Regions from separate parts of the Thermosynechococcus sp. HY213 genome, predicted to be linked through region 1. Evidence: predicted binding sites of a transcription regulator. Region 1 holds the regulator's gene; the other holds the start of a gene.
The links. Region 1 encodes HrcA, which represses chaperone genes, less so after heat shock. Its sites were predicted from a motif close to TTAGCACTCNNANNNTNNGAGTGCTAA; they were not measured.
Positions count from the first base shown of each region.

Region 1 (4,933 bases):
GAGCGCCTGCCGCCCGCGATCGCCCAACTGTCGCTGCCGCCGCCACCGTTGACGGCTCAACTGCAAGCAATTGAAACCCAACTGCACCGCCTTGCCGAACTAGAAGCCCAAGGCCTCTTGGATCCCGAAACCGCTCAACTGCGCCGCTATAAACTGGCTGGGGAACGGGCACAAATTGAGGCACAGCAGGCCCAATTGCCCCCTAGTAATCTTTTGCAACTGGCGGTGACCCTTGGTCAGCCGCAATTTTGGTACCAACTCTCGGCAGCAGAGCAACGGTTCTATCTACGGGAGTTTTTACATGCCATAGCGGTCACCAGCCGCCCGCCACAGCCTTGGTCGATCCATCTGCAATTTATTTGGGAATCCCCCATTGGCAGTACTGCTTAGCCATTTCTAGCTGAGTTTTTAGTCACAAAAGACCAATCGCCATAGCCGCAAGTTGCAACTCAGAATTGCTGAAATACAAAGGCTAGTTTATAGATAGATAAAAAACACAGATAACAAGTCACAGGTGTAAGGGGTTATGACGATTGAACTCAGCGATCGCCAAAAACAAATTCTTGGCGCCACGATTAACCATTACATTGCCACGGCAGAACCCGTCGGCTCAAAAGCGATCGCCACGGAATACAACCTCAACGTCAGCCCGGCCACGGTGCGCAATACGATGCTGCTCCTCGAAAAAAGTGGCCTGCTTTACCAACCCCACACCTCCGCAGGGCGGGTGCCCTCTGATTCTGGCTATCGCGTCTATGTGGATGAACTGATCCAGCCCATTCCCGATGTGGCTCGCAAAGCCGAGAGTCTCTTGAGTGAGCGGTTTATCTGGGGACAACAACGCCTTGAGGTGATCTTGCGGCAAGCGGCGCAGTTGCTCTCGGATCTCAGTGGTTACATTACCCTGATTACGCTCCCCAATCGTTTGGAGCGGCAGATTCGGGTGATTCAACTGGTCGCCTTGGATTCCCAGCAGGTGATGGTGATTCTTGTGCTCGATACCTACGAAACCCAGTCGGCACTGATCCAATTGGGGCAAGGGGAAGAGGATCCTGAGCTGCGGGAGCGCACCCTCCAGGTACTGACCAACTTCCTCAATCATCAGTTGCAGGGGCGATCGCTGGTGGAACTCAGTGCCATTGACTGGCAAAAACTGGATTTGGAGTTTCAGACCTACAGTCAGCAGCTTCAGACCCTACTGCGGCAGTTGAGCGATCGCTACAGCCACCAAGGCACTTCCTTTGTCATCAGTGGTCTTGCCGATGTTCTGCAGCAGCCGGAGTTTTCCCAAGTGGAGCAGGTACAAATGCTACTGCATCTTCTCGAAGACCAACAGGATCAACTGGCTCCCTTGATCAGTGGCGATAGCCAAGCCCCCTCGCAGGTGCAAATCCGCATTGGCAGTGAAAATACCTTAGCGCCGATGCAGTCCTGTACACTGGTTTATTCCTGCTATTGCTATGGGGACTCCCCCGTGGGCAGTATTGGCATTCTAGGGCCGACGCGGATGCCCTATGCACGGATTATTCCCCTAGTGGCCACAGCGGCAGATTATCTAACCGAACAGGTGAGTCGCCGCAAGTAAGAAAATCAAAACATCCGAGAATTCTTGTGCAGTCAACGGCCAGCTTTATCATGCACAATAAACTATTGGGCTTTCCCAGTTGGAGATATTGAAATGCCGACACCCGCCTTGCTGGTTCTTGCCGATGGTTCAGTCTTTCGCGGTTTTTCCTTTGGGGCACCGGGAACAGCCATTGGCGAAGTGGTCTTTAATACCGGCATGACGGGTTATCAAGAGGTACTCACTGACCCAAGCTATTGTGGTCAAATCGTGACATTCACCTACCCTGAGTTGGGCAATACTGGAACCACGCCCGAAGACGATGAATCCGATCGCCCCCAAGTGCGCGGTGCGGTTGCTCGCCATATCTGTGACATTCCCAGTAACTGGCGATCGCAACAATCCTTACCTGATTACCTCAAAGCCCATCGCATTCCCGCCATTTACGGGATTGACACCCGCGCCCTCACCCGCAAAATTCGTACTGTCGGTGCCATGAATGGCGGCATCTCCACGGAAATCCTTGATCCCGTTGAACTGCTGCAAAAAGTCCTTGCCGCTCCCAGTATGCAGGGACAAAATCTAGCCAAGGTGGTGACCACCCGCACCCCCTATGAATGGACAGAACCGACGCCCCCGGCTTGGGAATTTCGTCCCCAAACAGCCACCGAAGAGCCACCCTTGACGGTTGTGGCCATTGACTTTGGCGTGAAGCGCAACATTCTCCGTCGCTTGGCTAGTTATGGTTGCCGTGTGATTGTTGTGCCGGCGGATACCCCAGCGGAAACGATTCTCAGCTATGACCCCGATGGCATTTTCCTCTCCAATGGCCCCGGCGACCCTGCGGCGGTTCAGGAAGGCATTGAAACCGCACGCAAATTACTGGCGGCTCAGCGTCCCATGTTTGGCATTTGTCTGGGGCATCAGTTGTTGGGACTTTCTTTGGGGGCGGAAACCTTCAAACTGAAATTTGGTCACCGCGGGTTGAACCAGCCCGCTGGCCTGACCCGGCAAGTGGAAATTACCAGCCAAAACCACGGCTTTGCCATTACTGAAGAATCCCTTGCCCAAACCCCCGTTGAGATTACCCACTTTAACCTCAATGACAAAACCGTTGCCGGTCTGAAGCACCAAACATTGCCGATTTTCTCAGTGCAGTACCACCCTGAGGCCAGCCCCGGCCCCCACGATGCTGATTATCTCTTTGGCGACTTTGTGGCGCAAATGCGTGCCTATCGTCAACAACACCCCCGCAGCCAATGAAAGGGCGATCGCTCACCCCCTATCTCTTTCTTGCCCCGGCCTTGGGGTTACTCACACTGACGGTCTTTTGGCCAGCCCTACAGGCCTTTTTCCTGAGTTTCACCCGCTATGAGATGGATCTCCTGAGTCCGCCTGTGTGGGTGGGATGGGCCAACTTTGCGCAATTGTGGCGCGATGGTGTTTTCTGGAAAACCTTGGCCAATACTTTCCTCTATTTAGTGGTCGTGGTGCCGATTCTGGCGATCGCCCCCCTGCTGTTGGCGATTCTGGTCAATCAACCTCTGCGGGGCATCCACTGGTTTCGTGCTGCCTACTACAGCCCCGTGATTATCTCAATGGTGGTGGCGGGGATTGCTTGGCGCTGGCTCTATGCCCCCAATGGCCTCTTCAATCAACTGGTACAGGGTCTGCATCTGCGGGACACCCCGATTCCTTGGCTGACAAGTCCCCAACTTGCCCTCTTTAGTGTCATGGCCGTCACGATTTGGAAAGGCTTGGGCTACTACATGGTGATCTATCTGGCGGGACTTCAGGGGATTAGTGGTGAACTCTACGAAGCGGCAGCACTCGATGGCAGTGACGGCTGGCGACAGCATTGGGATATTACCCTACCGCTGATGCGTCCCTATATTCTTTTGGTGAGCATTATCTCAGCAATTTCTGCCACGAAGGTCTTTGAAGAGGTCTATGTCATGACCCAAGGGGGGCCCCTCAATAGCTCCAAGACAATTGTTTATTACATCTATGAGAATGCCTTTCAGCGCTTAGAGATCAACTACGCCTGTACGATGGGACTGGTCTTATTCCTATTTATCCTGTCGTTGTCTCTCTTGAATCTCAAGTTTGGCCGACAGGTGGAAATGCCCCTTAGCTAACCACCTGCATGCGTTGAATCAACCATTGATTGCCGCGACGGGTAAAGGTGTAAATGACGCGGTAGGGATCGCTATAGGAAATATCATTGCGTAGGGTTCCCTGTTCATAGAAACGGGCATCCTCATTGACTTCCACCAATACATCCACGCGATCGCTGCCTCGGGGACGGACTTCCTTCACTTCTAGGTTCCGCAGGGTATAGACCCAATGGCTGCCCTCGGATTTTAAGCTCTGTGCCCGCGATCGCCAGCGGCTGAGTTCTGGCTCCGCCAAAATCGTTGCTAGTTTGTCCATCTCAAATGCCGTGCCAAGGGCTTGGGCTTTAATTTGCTGCCACGTGCGGAGGCGATCGCGTGCCATCTCCGGCGTTAAGGTGGTGGCTAAGGTCGTTGGTTGTGGCGTTGGGGTTGGCGTTGCCACAGGAGTTGGCGTCGGGGTCACTGGCGGTGGTGGTGGTGGGGCTTCAGCCGTTTTGGCTGGCCAATAGACTTTTGCCAAGGCGCCTAACCCAACAAGAACAACCCCTGCACCCATCCAAAACCAAGTCTGACGTTTTTTGTGGTGACTGGTTGGAGGGCGGCGCCGTTTGCGAGTGGATGCTGGGGGCGTGTCGGTCTCCGTTGCGGTTGAAGAGCGGGTAGCAGCCGCTGCCGAAAAGCCTTGACCCAGCCCAGTATGATACTCCAAGGGCAACGTTTCCGCTGTGAAGGAGACGGGCGGCGGCACGGCCACCGTTGGTCTAATGACTTCGGGGAGGGCAGAGGCAGTGGTGCTGGGCGGTTCAGGGGCAAAGGAGTCGTCACTGAGAGCCTCTAAGTAGGTTTGGATATCGGGATCCGCAAAGTAGGCATCCAAGGCCACCGGCGTTTCCCCCAAATCCCGAAAAGCAGGATAAATTTCTTCCCGTAGCCATTGCTCTGTGTAGTAGTACAGGCCCGGCAGCAGATCGCTGGAGTCATGGGAATGACGGCGGATAAAGGCGAGACTCTGCTGATCTTGAGATTTATCGAGAGCGGCCAAGGCCTCAGCAGGTTGTCCCAACAGCAGTAAACAACTGGCCAGTTCGAGGTAGATGTCTTGATTGGGAGAGAGCCGCTCTAGTAAATTCTTGGCACGGCGAATATAGCTCGGCTGAAGTTCCTGTACGCCCCGTGCCACCAGCGCATGCACTGCCAGATAGGTCGCTACTGCTGAGGGACGGCGGGATTCTCGTTCAAAGAGTTCCTGTTG
Region 1 covers NZ_JAVKVB010000003.1:95,563-100,495, forward strand. The annotation lists gene RHK62_RS01130 (recombinase family protein) at 1-390, shown strand, start outside; gene hrcA (heat-inducible transcriptional repressor HrcA) at 527-1,585, shown strand; gene carA (glutamine-hydrolyzing carbamoyl-phosphate synthase small subunit) at 1,679-2,827, shown strand; gene RHK62_RS01145 (carbohydrate ABC transporter permease) at 2,824-3,702, shown strand; gene RHK62_RS01150 (IMS domain-containing protein) at 3,695-4,933, opposite strand, start outside.

Region 2 (4,933 bases), on a different contig from region 1:
CCGCCACCGGGAACGATCCCCTCTTCAACAGCGGCTTTGGTGGCGTTAATCGCATCTTCCAGACGGAGTTTGCGATCTTTCATTTCGGTTTCAGTGGCAGCACCGACTTTAATCACTGCCACACCACCGGCCAGTTTGGCCAACCGCTCCTGCAGTTTTTCTTTGTCATAGCTGGAGTCGGTTTCTTCGATTTGGCGACGGATTTGCTCGCAGCGAGCTTTGACGGCTTTTTCATTGCCTTCGGCCACAATCGTGGTGTGATCTTTGGTGATGGTGATGCGGCGAGCTTTACCGAGCATATCCAGCTTGGTATTTTCCAGCTTCAGACCGGCATCTTCGGTGATCACTTGACCCGCTGTGAGGACGGCAATATCTTCGAGCATTGCTTTACGGCGATCGCCAAAGCCGGGAGCTTTCACCGCAGCCACATTCAAGACACCGCGCAGACGGTTGACCACGAGGGTCGCCAAGGCTTCTTTCTCGATGTCTTCAGCAATGATCACCAGCGGTTTACCGGCGCGAGCCACTTGTTCGAGGATCGGCACCAGATCTTGCACTAAGGTAATTTTCTTGTCGGTGATCAGCACGAAGGGTTCATCAAGCACCGCTTCCATGCGCTCGGTGTCGGTGGCAAAGTAGGGGGAGATGTAGCCCTTGTCAAAGCGCATCCCCTCAGTGACCTCGAGTTCGGTGGTCATGGATTTGCCTTCTTCGAGGGAGATCACGCCTTCTTTGCCCACCTTGTCCATGGCATCGGCAATCATCCGACCCACTTCTTCATCGTTACCGGCAGAGATCGCTGCCACTTGGGCAATGGCTTTGGAATCTTCCACCGGACGGGCATGTTCAGCAATTTTTTCCACAAGGAAGTGGGTGGCTTTGTCAATCCCGCGTTTCAGGGCAATGGGGTTAGCACCGGCAGCTACGTTGCGCAGCCCCTCTTTCACCATGGCATGGGCAAGAACCGTTGCCGTAGTCGTACCGTCACCGGCAGCATCATTGGTTTTCGAGGCGGCTTGGCGGATCAGCGCCACACCGGTATTTTCAATGTGATCTTCCAGTTCAATTTCCTTGGCGATCGTCACCCCGTCGTTGACAATTTGGGGGGCGCCAAATTTTTTCTCCAGAACCACGTTCCGCCCTTTAGGACCAAGGGTCACGGCCACGGATTCAGCCAAGATGTCCATCCCTTTTTCGAGGGCACGACGAGCATTTTCGTTGTAGATAATGCGCTTCGCCATAGGTGTTTCCTACCTCAATCGTTCAACAGTGATGAAAAATCGCACAGAAATGTAAGGAGTGTCAGCGACTTAGCCAACAATGGCCAAGATGTCTTTTTCCGAGAGGAGAACGTAGTCTTCGCCCGCCAGTTTCACTTCAGTACCGGCATATTTGGAGTACAGCACTTTGTCCCCCACTTTCACATCCATGGGCTGACGCTTGCCGTCTTCAGTGAGTTTGCCAGGACCGACGGCGGTCACTTCGCCCACTTGGGGTTTTTCACGGGCATTGTCGGGCAGGAGAATCCCCCCTGCGGTACGTTCTTCACTTTCGCTGACTTTGACAAAAATGCGATCGCCCAACGGCTTCACAGTTGAAACGCTTAGAGATACGGCTGCCATAGCGTACTGTTCTCCCAATTGTAAGAGTATGGATTGATAGCACTCACTGCACGGCTCATCGCGCAGTTTTTGGGGGGCAAGAGCATCACTTGCAGTTGTTTAGCACTCTCACCCTTCGAGTGCTAATGTAGCGAGAGACGGTTGGCGATCGCAACTCCTGTTGCAGTACGGTTTTCCGAACGGAACTTTAGCTCTTTAGTCCCGTCGTGGCAATGCCGCGAATCAGTTGCCGCTGACCCAAAATAAACAAAATCATCACCGGCACAGTGGCAATCACCGCCGCCGCCATCATCAACGGCCAATCATTGGTGAACTGCTCCTGAAAACTGGCCAAGGAAAGCTGCACTGTGATCAGTTCTGGCTTAGTGGTAAAGACCAAGGGCTTAAAGAGGTCATTCCACTCCCCAATAAAGGTAAAGATAAAGAGTGTGACCAAGGCCGGTCGGCTCAGGGGCAAGAGAATATGCCAGAGGACTTGCCAGCGATTTGCCCCATCCAAGAGGGCTGCCTCCTCAAGGGCAACGGGCAATGTGAGAAAAAACTGCCGCATCAAAAAGACGCCAAAGCCATTGGCCGCCGTCGGCAAGATCAAGGCGCCATAGGTATTGATCAGATGACCCGCCTTGAGGATGAGGAAAATTGGGATCACCAAAAGTTGAAATGGGATCACTAGGGTTGCCAGCATCAGCAGCAAAATCGTCTGTTGCCCCGGAAACGAAAGTCGCGCAAGGGCGTAACCCGCTAGGGCTGAGGTCACCAACTGGAGCGCCGTTACCGCTAAAGCCACAAACGTTGAGTTGGCAAAGGCCAAGATAAAGTGTCCCTCCTGCCATGCTGCCTGATAGCTCTGCCATGTCCAGCCTTGGGGTGGCAACAATTGGGTAGGTAGGGTTCCCGGTGGCCAGCCCGACGTACAGAGCACCACCAGTAGGGGGCTGAGAACCAGCAACGCCCCCAATGTCAATACTAGGGTCAACCCCAAGGAGTGACCCCTGCCCAAGAGCCGTTTCAGCCCATCCACAACCTTCCGCTCCCCAAACAAAACCCTGCGCCCTTCGGAAAGCCAGCCTCTTGAGAGCTGCATGTCCAATTCTCCCTCATCCCTGCTTTAACTGCCAGTGAGGTACATTCTCCTTCCCCCTTTCATAGAGATTTATCTGCCCCACTCAGGGGGTTGGGAGGGCGCTTGAGGACATCCTTGCAATCAAGATTTTGCTCAAGACGCTATCAAGGGAGCACTATACCACCCTTTGCGTCTCGCAAGAGAGTGTTTGACCACCCTCCTGAGGACTTGCTTATTCAAAGTGCTGCAGGCACAGAGACCGATTCCAAGACAAAGCTTTGAGTTTCCTCCCCAAGTTTGCATAGGAGACAAGCTGTGCCAGTTAGAGAAGTTGCAATTGTCCACCCTTGTGGAGTGTCCAGTAATGACTCATCTGTACAACCCAAATCCTGCTGTTATTTACCGCTGGGTGATGAGTTCTTGCCTTGTTGGTTTAGGATGTGCAACCCTGCACTTAGCTCCTGTAACTGCCCAAATTGCCGTCTATGAAGGGCGGCGTGTCACCGGGGATGTTACCATGACACTTCCCGACGGCAGCACCTACAAAGGGGAATTGCTCAATGGTCGCTTTAATGGCCAAGGTATCCTCACAATGGCCAATGGCAACCGCTATGAAGGGGAATTTCGCAATGGCCGCTACCACGGTCAGGGGGTGCTCACCTATGCCGATGGGGGACGCTACGAAGGGGGGTTTGTGGATGGCATCTTCAATGGCAAGGGCACTCTCCAACTGGCCAATGGTCAACGCTACGAGGGCACGTTTCTCAATGGTCAATACCATGGGGAGGGGGTGCTCACCTTTCCCGACGGTACCCGCTATGAGGGGCAGTTTCTAGCGGGCAAGTATCATGGAACTGGAACGCTCTCCTTCGGAGATGGCACAAGCTATGCCGGACAGTTTCGCAATGGCTTATTTGAAGGACAGGGGGTCTTTACGCTACCGGATGGCTCCCGCATTGTGGCCACATGGCGCAATGGTCGCCGCGAACCCCGCTAATCTGCTTCAATCAGGCTGTGAGTGATCCGCTGACGGCGGCGCTAAGTCCCTACGCCCGCTTTGGGGTGCGCCTTGGCCTTGAACCCATCCAAGCGCTGCTGAGTGCTTTGGGGTCTCCCCAGTTACAGGTGCCCTTGATCCACGTTGCGGGGACAAATGGCAAAGGGTCGGTGTGTGCCTATTTGGATAGTGTTTTGCGGGCGGCGGGCTATCGCACGGGACGTTATACTTCACCCCATCTGTTGAGTTGGTGTGAGCGCATTTGTGTCGATGGTGAACCCATTGCCCCTGAGGTCTTTTTGACCTTGATTCAACACATTGAAGCGGTACTGCCACAGGTGGCTTATCCCCCCAGTCAGTTTGAAGTGATCACGGCGGCGGCATGGTTGTATTTTGCCCAGCAGCGGGTGGATGTGGCGGTGATAGAGGTGGGCTTGGGGGGGCGCTTGGATGCCACCAATGTATGTCAGCCCCCTTTGGTGAGTGTGATTACCTCCATCGGTTGGGATCATTGGCAGCGGTTGGGCAATACCTTGGGGGCGATCGCTGGCGAAAAAGCAGGTATTCTCAAGCCGGGCGTGCCAGCCGTCATTGGCCCTGTTCCCCCCGAGGCAGAGGCGGTGATTGCGCAGCGTTTGGAAGCTTTGGGGTGCCCAGCGATCTGGCCAGAACCAGCCCAGTGGTGTGCAAAGCGGCCGGGATGGGCGATTTGGAGGGGGATGGAGTACCCCTTGCCCTTGGCTGGAGAAATGCAGTTGGTCAATTCAGCGATCGCGATCGCCACGCTACAACAGTTACAATCTCAAGGCTGGCAGATTTCCCGAGAAGCGATTCAACAGGGAATGGCACAAACCCGCTGGCCGGGACGACTGCAATGGTTACAGTGGCAAGGGCGCAAACTGCTCATTGATGGTGCCCACAATACTCCTGCCGCCGCCTACCTACGGCAATACGTGGATCAACTGGGCTGGACAGAGGTGACATGGGTGGTGGGGATGCTCGCCAATAAGGATCATGAGGGGATTCTCAAACATCTCCTGCGAGGGGGCGATCGCCTGTGGTTGGTACCCGTACTGGATCACGCTAGCGCTGACTTAGAGGACTTGAAGGCACTTGCCTACACCTGTTGCCCTGAGTTAGGGGAATGCCGTCTTTTTAAGGAGGTGACTGAGGCACTCGATAGGGCAGGCGATCGCTGTGTGGTCTGTGGCTCCCTTTACTTAATTGCTGGCGTTTTGGGAAAGAACTCAT
Region 2 covers NZ_JAVKVB010000007.1:117,557-122,489, forward strand. The annotation lists gene groL (chaperonin GroEL) at 1-1,241, opposite strand, end outside; gene groES (co-chaperone GroES) at 1,311-1,622, opposite strand; gene RHK62_RS03730 (carbohydrate ABC transporter permease) at 1,810-2,634, opposite strand; gene RHK62_RS03735 (MORN repeat-containing protein) at 3,050-3,682, shown strand; gene RHK62_RS03740 (bifunctional folylpolyglutamate synthase/dihydrofolate synthase) at 3,652-4,933, shown strand, end outside.
Region 2: the regulator HrcA is predicted to act here: its motif matches at 1,722-1,748, upstream of groES (co-chaperone GroES).